DNA from 2 places in the Anoxybacillus sp. FSL W8-1294 genome. Region 2 is predicted to be linked to the other one. Evidence: a T-box and tRNA genes for the amino acid it is inferred to sense, from the RefSeq annotation. Region 2 holds a T-box; the other holds one or more tRNA genes.

Region 1 (4,384 bases), 510 kb from region 2:
CACGTGCAGCTGACGGATACTAATCGATCGAGGACTTAACTAAACACACACGAAAAGCGGAGGCGACTGTCCAGCCACGAAGAACGCGAAAGGCCTGCGAGGAGGCTGTTGCCGCCACAGCAGGACTGAAGCGGTTCGAGGGGCTAGGAGCCGCAGCTAGACATCAAGAAAAGCTGAGAACGGTCCTTGGCGAAGCCAAGGAAACGTCCGACGGAGCCGAGAGCTTTTGACGAAGACGTGCGTGCACGTCGAACGGAAAAAGCGAAAGGCGTAGGAGGATGTTAGTTCGAAGCTAGACATCACGAAAAGCGAAGGCGACTGTTCTGTTATCTAGTTTTGAAGGAATAAAAAAATGCTTGACAACAAAAAATATTCCGTTATAATAACATTTGTCTAAAGCATTATTGCTCGGTGACGATGGCGGAGAGGTCACACCCGTTCCCATCCCGAACACGGAAGTTAAGCTCTCCAGCGCCGATGGTAGTTGGCGGGACACCGCCTGCGAGAGTAGGACGTTGCCGGGCAAAACAATATGTTATTCCGCAGTAGCTCAGTGGTAGAGCACTCGGCTGTTAACCGAGCGGTCGTAGGTTCGAATCCTACCTGCGGAGCCATTTACGGAGAGCTGTCCGAGTGGTCGAAGGAGCACGATTGGAAATCGTGTAGACGCGATGAGCGTCTCAAGGGTTCGAATCCCTTGCTCTCCGCCAGCCACTTTGGAAATAATATATGGCCCGTTGGTCAAGTGGTTAAGACACCGCCCTTTCACGGCGGTAACACGGGTTCGAATCCCGTACGGGTCATCTTTTATCTTTTATGGAGGATTAGCTCAGCTGGGAGAGCACTTGCCTTACAAGCAAGGGGTCGGCGGTTCGATCCCGTCATCCTCCACCATGTATGAACAATCATCGCGGGGTGGAGCAGCCAGGTAGCTCGTCGGGCTCATAACCCGAAGGTCGCAGGTTCAAATCCTGCCCCCGCAACCAAATTGGTCCCGTAGTGTAGTGGTTAACATGCCTGCCTGTCACGCAGGAGATCGCGGGTTCGAGTCCCGTCGGGACCGCCATGTATGGCTCGGTAGCTCAGTCGGTAGAGCAAAGGACTGAAAATCCTTGTGTCGGCGGTTCGATTCCGTCCCGAGCCACCATTTTGAATAATGTCGGCTTCATTTAAATATATATATAATATGCCGGCTTAGCTCAATTGGTAGAGCAACTGACTTGTAATCAGTAGGTTGCGGGTTCAAGTCCTGCAGCCGGCACCAGATTGTTTTTGAGCCATTAGCTCAGCAGGTAGAGCATCTGACTTTTAATCAGAGGGTCGGAGGTTCGAGTCCTCCATGGCTCACCATGATGCGGGTGTGGCGGAATTGGCAGACGCACCAGACTTAGGATCTGGCGCCTCTGGCGTGGGGGTTCAAGTCCCTCCACCCGCATAATGCGGAAGTAGTTCAGTGGTAGAACACCACCTTGCCAAGGTGGGGGTCGCGGGTTCGAGTCCCGTCTTCCGCTCCAATATGCCATGCCGGGGTGGCGGAATTGGCAGACGCACAGGACTTAAAATCCTGCGGTAGGTGACTACCGTGCCGGTTCGAGTCCGGCCCTCGGCACTTTATATGCGCCCGTAGCTCAATTGGATAGAGCATCTGACTACGGATCAGAAGGTTAGGGGTTCGAATCCTCTCGGGCGCGCCATGTTTATATCATTATGAGGACGGGAAGTAGCTCAGCTTGGTAGAGCACATGGTTTGGGACCATGGGGTCGCAGGTTCGAATCCTGTCTTCCCGACCATTTTCAAGGGGCCTTAGCTCAGCTGGGAGAGCGCCTGCTTTGCACGCAGGAGGTCATCGGTTCGATCCCGATAGGCTCCACCATATATTTATAATGGCGGCGTAGCTCAGCTGGCTAGAGCGTACGGTTCATACCCGTAAGGTCGGGGGTTCGATTCCCTCCGCCGCTACTAGCTTAGGACCTTTAGCTCAGCTGGTTAGAGCAGACGGCTCATAACCGTCCGGTCGTAGGTTCGAGTCCTACAAGGTCCACCATGTTATATTATACGGAGGAGTACCCAAGTCTGGCTGAAGGGGTCGGTCTTGAAAACCGAGAGGCGTCGAAAGGCGCGCGGGGGTTCGAATCCCTCCTCCTCCGCCATATACAGTTTCATATCGCTTTATATTATGCCGGCTTAGCTCAATTGGTAGAGCAACTGACTTGTAATCAGTAGGTTGCGGGTTCAAGTCCTGCAGCCGGCATCATTGTGGCGGCTATGGCGAAGTGGTTAACGCACCAGATTGTGGCTCTGGCATTCGTGGGTTCGATTCCCACTAGTCGCCCCATAACATTTGCAAATTCAAATATGCGGGTGTAGTTTAGTGGTAAAACCTCAGCCACGAGCGACGCTTCGTCGAGTAAACCACGAGTTGCCTCGACGCATCCATCATCTTTGAATATGCTAGTAGAGGAAGAGGCATGACTGAGCGTGATGAGTGTTGCTTATTATAAAATTCGACGTGCGGGTGTAGTTTAGTGGTAAAACCTCAGCCTTCCAAGCTGATGTCGTGGGTTCGATTCCCATCACCCGCTTACATGGGCCTATAGCTCAGCTGGTTAGAGCGCACGCCTGATAAGCGTGAGGTCGGTGGTTCAAGTCCACTTAGGCCCATTATAATCTTTATTTTCGTTCCGCAGTAGCTCAGTGGTAGAGCACTCGGCTGTTAACCGAGCGGTCGTAGGTTCGAATCCTACCTGCGGAGCCATTTGGAGAAGTACCCAAGTGGCTGAAGGGGACGGTTTGCTAAACCGTTAGGTCGCGTTTTGCGGCGCGCGGGTTCAAATCCCGCCTTCTCCGCCATTGCCACATATGGCCCGTTGGTCAAGTGGTTAAGACACCGCCCTTTCACGGCGGTAACACGGGTTCGAATCCCGTACGGGTCACTAGAAAAAGGGACATCTCTTAAGAAGAGATGTCCCTTTTGAATTATTTGGCTCCATAATATTTGGTGCTGGTTTTTACTCACCAACACCAAATATTATAGAGCCTTAATGACTGGCCCTCCGCTATTTCCGTGTGTAGCTGCAGCGTCAATTTGAATGACAGGGCTCCCTTGTTCAGTTTTTTTAGAAGCGGCAGAGATATGACCAGTGTTCATTGAGGAAACGAGTGAGGAATCAGGAGATAATAAATCGGAATCAGCAGCAGCAGGATAACCGATCACCCAAATGTTGTCTTGATTTTGTACGTCATCAGAATTTCCTAGTTTTAATGTAGGAAAATTTTTCCTTTCTATTTTTAATACAGCAACATCTTTTCCTTCGTTAATCGGTGCGCCATAGCTTTTAATTTCTCCATCGAGTACATCTCCACCAGGTAGTATTACTTTCAATCCTCTTTTGATGTCTACATATTGCGTATAATCAATCATATAATCGTATGCTGCGTTCACGTCTACTTGAAAATAATCGGCAATTCCTTGAACCATTTGTTTAAAAGCGGCGTACGCGATTTGTTCATCATCCATTTTAGAAAATTCGACAACGTGAGCGTTCGTCACGATATAACCATTTGAACTAATAATCGCACCAGAGCCGGATCCACCTATAATGGTTTGATTATTCATTTGTTGCAAGTAGTTTGAGACAGCTGGATTATCATCTACGAAGTCCCACTTGACGATGGCGTAGTCCACAATTCTGACAACAGCTGGTTTTGAATATTCAGCCAGCTTTTGAGCCTTGGTAATGTGAGAAGTATCTGGTTTGATATTCAGTAAGAAAAAGAACTAATCACTAATGCCATTAATAGAACGCTTAAAGAAATTGCAATCATTGCTCTCCTCATATTCCATTCCCCCTGTATAAGTGATGAAAAGCCTCATTTTAACGAACTCATATATTGTATTCATCTATAAAGTTATTAGAACATAAAAAAAGAAAAAAACGCTACTCAACATGAGCAACGTCTTCTCCACTCATATCCATTTTATTTTTCCTCTCTAAAAATTTCTTGCCATACTCGCCATGTTGATGAATCGATGGGTGCTCAACTTGAACGGTGACGTGGGAAAGATTGTATCGTTCCTTTAACATTTCATTGATCGCCAAAATGACGCAAAATGGCTGGATGCGTTCATGAATGAGAACGTGTGCAGTTAAAGAATAATGATCGGTGGAAATAGACCAAATATGCAATTCATGTACATCTTCGACTCCTTCAACAGATAAAATATCCGCGCGAATGCGTTCGATATCAAATTCGTCCGGGACTGCGTCCATTAAAATAAAATACGACTCTCGAACAATTTTTGCCCCACCTACGAAGATAATGGTACCGATAACGACGCTGATGAGGGGATCAAATACATATAGACCTGTAAAGTAAATTAAA
Region 2 (4,384 bases):
CAAAGATCGATTTTACATTTTAAACGAACTGCAATCTGTTCTTAAAAGGAGTTTAGAACAATGAATTTACGAGAAAAATATCATATCCCAAGCGATGCTGTCATTACCATTGCTGGAACGGTCGGTGTCGGAAAATCAACGATGACAAAAGCGTTAGCTGATGCGCTTCAATTTCGCACTTCTTTTGAAAAAGTAGATACAAATCCTTATTTAGATAAATTTTACGCTGATTTTAAACGTTGGAGCTTTCACCTTCAAATTTACTTTCTCGCTGAACGATTCAAAGAACAAAAGCGTATTTTTGAATACGGAGGAGGATTTGTCCAAGATCGCTCCATTTATGAAGATACAGGTATTTTTGCAAAAATGCATTACGAAAAAGGTACGATGTCGAAAGTCGACTATGAAACGTATACAAGTTTATTTGAAGCTATGGTTATGACACCATATTTTCCTCATCCTGATTTACTTATTTATTTAGAAGGAAGTTTTGAGGAAATTATTAAACGTATTCGTGAGCGCGGTCGTCCAATGGAACAGCAGACACCAACCGAATATTGGAAAGAAATGTATGAAAGATATGAGAGATGGATCAATAGCTTTAATGCTTGTCCTGTTTTGCGTATTAACATCAATGAATATGATATTATTCGTGATGCTCAATCAATCGAACCGATTGTCGCAAAAATTGGATATATGATCGAACAATATCGCACGTTAAAAAAATAAGGATGTCTCAACCGTTTTGGGACATCCTTTCTTTTGCTGTATAAAACAAAAATTCGTTACAATATGTAACGAATTGTTCAATAAACAATCTCCATTTTATGCGCTGTGGTTGCAAACATCTAAATGATGGCGGAGGAGGAGGGATTCGAACCCCCGCGCGCCTTTCGACGCCTCTCGGTTTTCAAGACCGACCCCTTCAGCCAGACTTGGGTACTCCTCCGTATCGACATGTATTAAATTATCATAACCATCACGACATGTCAACACTTTTTATAAAGAAAAGGGGGGCAAACTTTCTCCCCCTATGAAATCACTTCTTTTCCTCCCATGTATGGTCGAAGTACTTCTGGAATAACTACCGTTCCATCTTCCTGTTGGTAATTTTCTAAAATCGCTGCAACAGTTCGTCCGATGGCTAAACCAGATCCGTTTAGCGTATGCACATGTTCTGGCTTCGCCTTTGGATCACGACGGAAACGAATATTTGCGCGGCGAGCTTGAAACGCTTCAAAATTGCTACAAGAAGAAATCTCTCGGTACGTACCATAGCTTGGTAACCATACTTCAATGTCATATTTTTTTGCTGCAGTAAATCCTAAATCAGCTGTACACATGCTCATCACACGATATGGCAGACCTAATAGTTGTAAAACACGCTCTGCATCATTTGTTAGCTTTTCGAGCTCTTCGTAAGAATCTTCTGGTTTGACAAATTTAACAAGTTCTACTTTATTGAATTGATGCTGACGAATTAATCCACGTGTATCCCTTCCAGCTGATCCTGCTTCTGAACGGAAGCATGCACTATATGCAACATATTTAATCGGCAAATCATCTGCTGATAAAATTTCATCGCGATGTAAGTTTGTTACAGGAACTTCAGCTGTTGGAATTAAAAAGTAATCTTCGCTTTCGATACGAAATGCATCTTCTTCAAACTTCGGAAGCTGCCCCGTTCCCGTCATGCTTGCTCGATTAACGATGTATGGCGGAAGAACTTCTTCATATCCGTGTTGTTCAACATGTATGTCTAACATAAAGTTAATCAATGCACGTTCTAAACGTGCCCCAAGTCCTTTATAAAATACAAATCGGCTTCCTGTCACCTTTGCTGCTCTTTCAAAATCTAAAATCCCAAGTTGATCAGCAATTTCCCAATGTGGTTTCGGTTCAAAGGAAAATGAACGCGGTTCACCCCATTTACGAATTTCTACATTATCGTCTTCTGATTCACCAATTGGAACAGATTCATGTGGAATGTTTGGAATGGATAAAAGCAATGTTCCAAGCTGTTGTTCTACTTCTCGCAATTCATCATCAAGTACTTTAATCTGATCACCAACTTGGCGCATTTCAGCAATGAGATGATCCGCATCTTTTTTTTCACGCTTTAGTAAAGCAACTTGTTGCGACACATCGTTTCGCTTATTTTTTAATTCCTCCGCCTGTGCAATGAGTTCTCGACGACGACGATCGAGCTGCTCAAATCGTTCGAAATCCGCTAAATCCTCACCACGATGTTGAAGCTTTTGTTTTACTTCTTCAAAATTAGCACGTAAAAATTTTAAGTCTAACATCAACATACCTCCTTTTTATTTTGATTAATGAAATAAAAAACTCCCGTCCCAAAGGAAAGGGACGAGAGTGCTCCCGCGTTGCCACCCTAGTTGAAGACATACGTCTCCCACTCGAGAGATATAACGGTTCTCACCGGAAATGCCTACTGACTTAACGCGTTCAGCATCTCGCTCCAGGATGGATTCACAAGTCATTCCTGCCGATTTGCACCGACCATCGGCTCTCTGAAAGGAAGAGGGCTTGCTACTAGTTCCTGTCATCGCTTTTTCTTCATATCATTTTCTTGGAAATAATGTACTATAAGTTTAAACAAAATGCAACCCGTTTATTCTTTTGTCTCTTTCACCATGTTGATAAAGTATTGCGTCATACGATGGTCGTCTGTTAATTCTGGATGAAACGAACATCCTAAAAATTGTCCTTGTCTTGCCGCGACAATGCGATCCTCATATGTCGCAAGCACATCAACATCGGCTCCTACAGATACAATGTGCGGAGCTCGAATAAATACACCAATAAAGTCATCCGCGACTCCTTTAATAGATAAAGATGCTTCAAAGCTTTCACGCTGGCGACCGAACGAGTTGCGTTCAACCGTAATATCCATTAAACCGAGATGCGGCTCATCGTAACCAACAATTTTTTTCGCTAAAATGATTAAGCCTGCACACGTTCCAAACATCGGCTTCCCTTCGCCTGCAAATTGCTTCAGCGGTTCAATAAAGCCGTATTTATCCATCAAACGACGCATCGTCGTACTTTCCCCACCTGGAATGATAAGGCCATCAATCTGTGTCAATTGCTCGACCTTTTTAATCACTACCGCTTCTGCACCACACGCTTCAATCGACCGTACATGTTCACGTACGGCCCCTTGCAATCCTAATACTCCTATTTTCACCATATTCATTGCTCCTTTACATTACCATCCGCGTTCTTGCATCCGTTGTTCAGGAAGCAACGAAGAAATATCAATCCCTTTCATCGCTCCACCTAATCCTTTAGATAAGTGAGCAATTAATTCGTAATCTTCATAATGAGTTGTTGCCTCTACGATAGCACGTGCATATTTTTCAGGGTTTTCTGATTTGAAAATACCAGAACCAACAAATACACCATCAGCACCTAAATGCATCATTAATGCTGCATCCGCTGGTGTCGCAACACCACCTGCTGCAAAGTTAACGACAGGAAGACGACCAAGACGTTTGATTTCTAATAATACTTCAAACGGTGCACCTAAATTTTTCGCTTCCGTCATTAATTCATCTTCACTCATGCTAACGACTTTACGCACTTGCGCGTTTACTTTACGCATATGGCGAACAGCTTCAACAATATTTCCTGTGCCCGGTTCACCTTTTGTACGAAGCATCGATGCTCCTTCAGCGATACGACGAGCTGCTTCACCTAAATCACGGCAGCCACATACAAACGGCACAGTAAATTGACGTTTATCAATATGAAATTCTTCGTCTGCTGGCGTTAATACTTCACTCTCATCAATATAGTCTACGCCGAGCGCCTCTAATACACGCGCTTCCACATAGTGGCCGATACGCGCCTTCGCCATTACCGGAATAGATACTGCTTTCATCACTTCTTCAATAACTGTCGGATCAGCCATGCGGGCAACACCACCAGCTGCACGAATATCAGCTGGAACGCGCTCAAGAGCCATCACTGCAACAGCACCTGCTGCTTCTGCGATTTTCGCTTGTTCTGCATTCACGACGTCCATAATGACGCCACCTTTTTGCATTTCCGCCATTCCGCGTTTTACACGTTCTGTACCTGTAACCGCCACCGTTCATTCCTCCCATTATGTATATCGTTATTGTGATATTGTACTGAAAAATCAGTTTGACGACAACTATTCATTACTTCAGTACACTATCCATATTCTAGCATACGTTTTTACTAGGTAAAAGTGTAGAAACACTAGCTACATTTTTTTATTTTAACTCAATTTTTCAAAAAATCATAATAAAAATTTTAAAGCCCTCCAAAAAGAGAGCTTTAAAATAACCCTTTGATTGCATTTGAAGCACCACTCCAAATATCGCTAAACAGTTCA

What was found. The T-box of region 2 lies ahead of serS (serine--tRNA ligase). A T-box ahead of a tRNA ligase gene usually reads a tRNA of that ligase, here a tRNA-Ser.
Region 1: it encodes a tRNA-Ser, which carries the amino acid that the T-box ahead of serS (serine--tRNA ligase) is inferred to sense. The anticodon was not compared.

What each region holds. Positions count from the first base shown of each region.
Region 1 is NZ_CP150179.1:528,117-532,500, forward strand. Features, by position in the region: rRNA gene NSQ23_RS02815 (23S ribosomal RNA) at 1-43, shown strand, start outside; rRNA gene rrf (5S ribosomal RNA) at 408-524, shown strand; tRNA gene NSQ23_RS02825 (tRNA-Asn) at 540-614, shown strand; tRNA gene NSQ23_RS02830 (tRNA-Ser) at 620-710, shown strand; tRNA gene NSQ23_RS02835 (tRNA-Glu) at 732-803, shown strand; tRNA gene NSQ23_RS02840 (tRNA-Val) at 819-894, shown strand; tRNA gene NSQ23_RS02845 (tRNA-Met) at 910-986, shown strand; tRNA gene NSQ23_RS02850 (tRNA-Asp) at 991-1,066, shown strand; tRNA gene NSQ23_RS02855 (tRNA-Phe) at 1,072-1,147, shown strand; tRNA gene NSQ23_RS02860 (tRNA-Thr) at 1,189-1,264, shown strand; tRNA gene NSQ23_RS02865 (tRNA-Lys) at 1,275-1,350, shown strand; tRNA gene NSQ23_RS02870 (tRNA-Leu) at 1,355-1,435, shown strand; tRNA gene NSQ23_RS02875 (tRNA-Gly) at 1,440-1,514, shown strand; tRNA gene NSQ23_RS02880 (tRNA-Leu) at 1,524-1,609, shown strand; tRNA gene NSQ23_RS02885 (tRNA-Arg) at 1,618-1,694, shown strand; tRNA gene NSQ23_RS02890 (tRNA-Pro) at 1,715-1,791, shown strand; tRNA gene NSQ23_RS02895 (tRNA-Ala) at 1,799-1,874, shown strand; tRNA gene NSQ23_RS02900 (tRNA-Met) at 1,887-1,960, shown strand; tRNA gene NSQ23_RS02905 (tRNA-Ile) at 1,969-2,045, shown strand; tRNA gene NSQ23_RS02910 (tRNA-Ser) at 2,059-2,151, shown strand; tRNA gene NSQ23_RS02915 (tRNA-Thr) at 2,180-2,252, shown strand; tRNA gene NSQ23_RS02920 (tRNA-His) at 2,261-2,336, shown strand; tRNA gene NSQ23_RS02925 (tRNA-Gly) at 2,513-2,583, shown strand; tRNA gene NSQ23_RS02930 (tRNA-Ile) at 2,589-2,662, shown strand; tRNA gene NSQ23_RS02935 (tRNA-Asn) at 2,682-2,756, shown strand; tRNA gene NSQ23_RS02940 (tRNA-Ser) at 2,760-2,851, shown strand; tRNA gene NSQ23_RS02945 (tRNA-Glu) at 2,863-2,934, shown strand; gene NSQ23_RS02950 (serine protease) at 3,030-3,686, opposite strand; gene NSQ23_RS02955 (cation diffusion facilitator family transporter) at 3,940-4,384, opposite strand, start outside.
Region 2 is NZ_CP150179.1:19,262-23,645, reverse strand. Features, by position in the region: gene NSQ23_RS00105 (deoxynucleoside kinase) at 1-64, shown strand, start outside; gene NSQ23_RS00100 (deoxynucleoside kinase) at 61-729, shown strand; tRNA gene NSQ23_RS00095 (tRNA-Ser) at 857-949, opposite strand; gene serS (serine--tRNA ligase) at 1,032-2,306, opposite strand; T-box leader at 2,361-2,576, opposite strand; gene pdxT (pyridoxal 5'-phosphate synthase glutaminase subunit PdxT) at 2,633-3,211, opposite strand; gene pdxS (pyridoxal 5'-phosphate synthase lyase subunit PdxS) at 3,230-4,114, opposite strand; gene NSQ23_RS00075 (D-alanyl-D-alanine carboxypeptidase family protein) at 4,327-4,384, opposite strand, start outside.